Regions from separate parts of the Streptomyces sp. NPDC031379 genome, predicted to be linked through region 2. Evidence: predicted binding sites of a transcription regulator. Region 2 holds the regulator's gene; the other holds the start of a gene.

Region 1 (2,390 bases), on a different contig from region 2:
GCCCGCCGATGACGCCCAGGCCCCGGTCGCCGCGCCGCTTGCGCACCGCCAGGTACTCGGTGATCCGCTCCTTGACGTCCTCGAGCCCGGCGTGTTCGGCGTCGAGGACGGCCTTGGCGCCCTGGATGTCGTAGGCGTCCTCGGTCCGCTCGTTCCAGGGCATCTCCAGGACGGTGTCCAGCCAGGTGCGGATCCACGAGCCCTCGGGCGACTGGTCGGAGGCCCGCTCCAGCTTGTCGACCTCCTTCAGGGCGGCCTCACGGACCTTCTCCGGCAGGTCGGCGGCCTCCACGCGGGCACGGTAGTCGTCGGACTCCTCGCCCTCCTGCTCGCCGTTCAGATCGCGCAGTTCCTTGCGGACGGCCTCGAGCTGACGGCGCAGCAGGAACTCCCGCTGCTGCTTGTCGACGCCCTCCTGGACGTCCTTGGCGATGGTCTCGGCCACGTCCTGCTCGGCCAGGTGGTCGCGCAGCTGCTGCGTGGCGAGCTTGAGGCGGGTCACCGGGTCGGCGGTCTCGAGCAGTTCGACCTTCTGCTCGGTGGTGAGGAACGGTGAGTAACCGGAGTTGTCGGCGAGCGCGGAGACGTCGTCGATGGCCTGGACGCGGTCCACGACCTGCCAGGCGCCGCGCTTCTTCAGCCAGGCGGTGGCGAGCGCCTTGTACTCCTTGACGAGTTCGGCGGCCTGACCCGGCAGCGGTTCGGGCACGCTCTCGTCGATGCGGGCGCCCTCGACCCAGAGCGCGGCGCCGGGGCCGGTGGTGCCCGCGCCGATGCGCACCCGGCTCCGGCCGCGGATCAGAGCCCCGGGGTCACCGTCGGCCAGCCGGCCGACCTGCTCGACCGTGCCCAGCACACCCGTCTTCGCGTACGTCCCGTCGATGCGCGGCACCAGCAGCACCTTGGGCTTCCCGGGCTCCGACCGGGCGGCGGCCTGTGCGGCCTCCACCGCGGCGCGCACCTCGGCGTCGCTCAGGTCCAGCGGAACCACCATCCCGGGCAGCACGACCTCGTCGTCGAGCGGCAGCACGGGCAACACGAGCGTGAACGCCGTGGACTCAGCAGCCATGATCTCCCCTTAGGCAGTCAACTTGAGCTATGCCGACTCAATGCATGGCGCTCCCGTGTTGTTCCCGAGGGGCTGTTCGCTGTCAGCGATCACCAGGTGACGCGTCGGTTCCCGCAGGTCATGGGGGCGTGGAGCCCGCAGGGGTGGCGGGCGCGACGGTGCGCGGGCGCGGGGCGCTCGCAGCCGGGCGCGCAGCGTTCCGCGTGACCCGGCCGGCCGCCCCTGCCCCGACTCAGGAAGTGCCGCGGCCCGGCGCCGCCGTGGGCGTCCGCTGCCAGCGCCGGACCAGCGGCCAGCCGGCGACACCGAGCGAAAGGGCGATGAGGTGGCCCCAGTTGGTCATCGGGTCCTGGAAGGCGATCAGGTCGTTCAGGAGCGCGCCGGCCACCAGCAGGAGCAGGGGCCCGCGCAGCCACGGGCGCAGCAGGCCGGCCAGGGCGCCGATGCTGGTGGCGACGCCGAAGCTGATGCCGTAGTCGAGGCGGTGCAACGAGGTCTGCGGAAGGTGCCCGACCAGGACCGCCAGGCCCACCGGGACCTCGGTGGCGAGCGTGGCCACGACGTGTCCGGCGAGGAACACGAAGGCCGCGCGGGCCCCGCCTGTCCGCCGCTCCAGCGCGGTGAGCACGAGCACGAAGGCCAGCGCGTACGGCGAGACGATCCCGCCCGCGATCCACACCGCGCTCGCCAGCAGCACCAGTACGGGTGTGCGCAGCAGATGGGCCACGTCCGTACTGGAGTTCTCGTGGAGGGTGTGCACGAGTGCGGGGTCGGCCAGGGCCGCGACCACGGAGGTGACGGCCAGAACGGCCGCGTAGGCGAAGGTGAACGGAGTGCCGGCCGGAGTGGGGAGCAGGTGCCACCAGCGCGGGGCCGGGGCGGCCGGACGCGTCTCGGCCGGGGCCGGGGCGGGCGCCGTCGCGGTGCGCTGGCGCGGCACGCCGTTCAGCAGGCCGGCGATCGCGGGGGGCGGGAGAGCGGCGGTGCCGTCGGAAGGGGGTGCGCCCGGCGGGGGCGGTGACGCGGCTGTCCCAGGGCCCGGCGCGATCCGTTCCACGGTGAGGCGCTCCTTCCGTCGCGCCCCACCCTTCGCGTTCACCGGGCCGCTGTCTATGACCGACGCCACGCGAGAGCGGATTCACAGCAACCTCTCACGTTCCGGCCGCGTCCGCGCCTGGCCGGCCCGGCCGCGCGTTCTCCGTAATTGCCGTGAAGGCCGAGCCTCGTTCCAGCAGGATGGGTGCATGACTGCCGCGTACGACTCACCCGTGGTCCTGGACCGGCGCGACGGCCCGTACGGCGAAGTGGTGCTGCGCAGGCA
Region 2 (2,390 bases):
TGCCGATCTTGCTGATCGCCTCGGCCATGTTGGTCTGGGCGTTCTCCGGCTTCCAGTCCTTGGTGTCGTAGGACTCCGCGATCGTCACCTTGCCGTTCAGCTCGGACAGCGCGCCCTGCTTGAACTGCTTGGCGTTCGGGTCCGTGAGCGAGCCGTTCATCATGACGATCTTGTCGGAGGTGTCGACGCCCGAACCCAGCGCCTCCAGCAGCGTGCGGGCCTGCACCTCGCCGACCAGCTCGTTGTCGAAGGAGATGTAGGCGTCGATCGGACCCTCGGCGAGGCGGTCGTAGGCGATGACCGGAATGCCCGCGTCCTTGGCCTTCTTCACCCCGTCGGCGACGGCGTGCGCGTCGACCGCGTCGAGCAGGATGACGTCGACCTTGTCGTCGACCATCTGCTGCAGCTGGTCGGCCTGCCGGGTGGCGCTCGCGTCGGCGTTGGCGTACTTGACCTTGCCCTGCTTCCGGGTGAGTTCGGCCACCTTGTCCCGGATGATGGGGTAGTCGAACCTGTCGTAGCGCGTGTTGGCCTTCTCGGGCAGCAGCAGGCCCACGGTGATGTCGTTGCCCTTGGTGGGGCTCGCGCTCGCGCCGTCCTCCGCCGCGTTCAGCACGCCGCAGCCGGCGAGCGAGAGGGTCATCGTGGACGCGGCCACGGATATGGCGATACGACGCATTCGAGGGCTCACTTCAGGTGCGTTCCGGACGTGGGTGGCGCTATACGACCCAGGTGTCTGAAAAGACAACGCGGAGCCGCCACCCGACGTCAAGCGGAATCACTTAACGAGTCCGCAACACCACGCTCAGCTGTACCTGTGAAGATTACGCGGAACCACCTACAAACCCTCTTTACGGACCCTCCATCCAGCGGAAGTCCACATCCGGGCCGGGATCGGCGCACCCACCCGCCGACAGCGGCGGCACGCGAGAGGGGCCCGCAGGCACGGATGCCTGCGGGCCCCTCTCGCGCGTTCCCGCGCGTCAGTCCGACTGCTGCTGCCGCTTGGGCCGCCACACCACCAGGGCGCTGGTCTGCTGCACCTCCTGGTACGGGACCAGGTCCCGGCGGTAGGAGGCGTGGACGGCGGCCTCGCGCTGCCGCATCGCGGCCGCCGCGCCGTCCAGCGCCGCCTCCATCTCCGCGACGCGGGACTGCAGGGCGGCGACCTGGTTCTCCAGTTCGATGATCCGCTTGATTCCGGCCAGGTTGATGCCCTCGTCCTGCGACAACTGCTGCACCTGGCGGAGCAGTTCGATGTCGCGAGCCGAGTAACGGCGGCCCCGGCCGGCGGTGCGGTCGGGGGAGACCAGGCCCAGGCGGTCGTACTGGCGCAGCGTCTGCGGGTGGAGTCCGGAGAGCTGGGCCGCCACCGAGATGACGTAGACCGGGGTCTCCTCGGTCAGTTCATACGGGTTACGCCGACGGCCGTCCATCACTCTCAAGCTCCCTTCGCGGCCTCGAACAGCTCCGCCCGCGGGTCCTCGTCCGCGGTCGCCTCGCGATACGCCTCCAGTGCGTCACGAGCCTTCCCCGACAGGTCCCCCGGGACACTCACCTCGACGGTGACCAGCAGGTCGCCGCGAGTGCCGTCCTTGCGGACCGCGCCCTTGCCACGGGCGCGCATCGTGCGGCCGTTGGGCGTGCCCGGCGGCAGCTTCAGCGTGACGGCCGGGCCGCCGAGGGTCGGCACCCGCACCTCACCGCCGAGGGCCGCCTCGGCGAACGTCACCGGCACGGTGACGGTGAGGTTGTCGTCCTTGCGCCCGAACACCGGGTGCTCGCCGACGTGCACGACCACATACAGGTCGCCCGCCGGTCCGCCCCGCTCGCCGGGCGCTCCCTTGCCGCGCAGCCGGATGCGCTGCTTGTCGGTGACACCCGCCGGGATGCGGACCTGCATCGTGCGGGACGACTTGGCGCGCCCGCTGCCCTTGCACTCCAGGCAGGGGTGCTCGGCGATCAGGCCGCGGCCCTTGCAGTCGGGGCAGGGGTCGGTGAGCGAGAAGCCACCGCCCGAACCCCGGGCGACCTGCCCGGTGCCGACGCAGGTCGGGCACACCCGCGGGGTGCCGTTCTTGTCGCCGGTGCCGGAACAGGCCTTGCAGGGCTGCTGGGACGTCATCCGCAGCGGGACCGTCGCGCCCTCGATCGCCTCGGTGAAGCTGAGGGTGACCTCGGTGTCGATGTCCTGGCCGCGCCGCGGCTGGGTCCGGGTCGGCCCCGCGCCGCCGCGGTTGAACAGGCCCCCGAAGACGTCTCCGATTCCGCCGCCGAAGCCTCCGCCGCTCTGGGCGTTGCCTCCGAAGAGGTCGCCCAGGTCGAAGTTGAAGGAGCCGCCGCCGGCGCCCGGTCCGGGGCGGAAGCCGCCGTTGCCGAACAGGGCGCGG

Evidence for each region. The regulator HspR, encoded in region 2, represses chaperone genes until heat shock. The targets are predictions, from matches to a motif close to TTGAGNNNNNNNNNCTCAA.
Region 1: the regulator HspR is predicted to act here: its motif matches at 1,092-1,110, upstream of lon (endopeptidase La).

What each region holds. Positions count from the first base shown of each region.
Region 1 covers NZ_JBVIIT010000032.1:50,597-52,986, reverse strand. Annotated here, with positions in the region: gene lon (endopeptidase La) at 1-1,069, opposite strand, end outside; gene ACZ5CW_RS35745 (rhomboid-like protein) at 1,302-2,126, opposite strand; gene ACZ5CW_RS35740 (spermine/spermidine synthase domain-containing protein) at 2,314-2,390, shown strand, end outside.
Region 2 covers NZ_JBVIIT010000022.1:3,543-5,932, forward strand. Annotated here, with positions in the region: gene ACZ5CW_RS28665 (sugar ABC transporter substrate-binding protein) at 1-679, opposite strand, end outside; gene ACZ5CW_RS28670 (heat shock protein transcriptional repressor HspR) at 984-1,436, opposite strand; gene dnaJ (molecular chaperone DnaJ) at 1,442-2,390, opposite strand, start outside.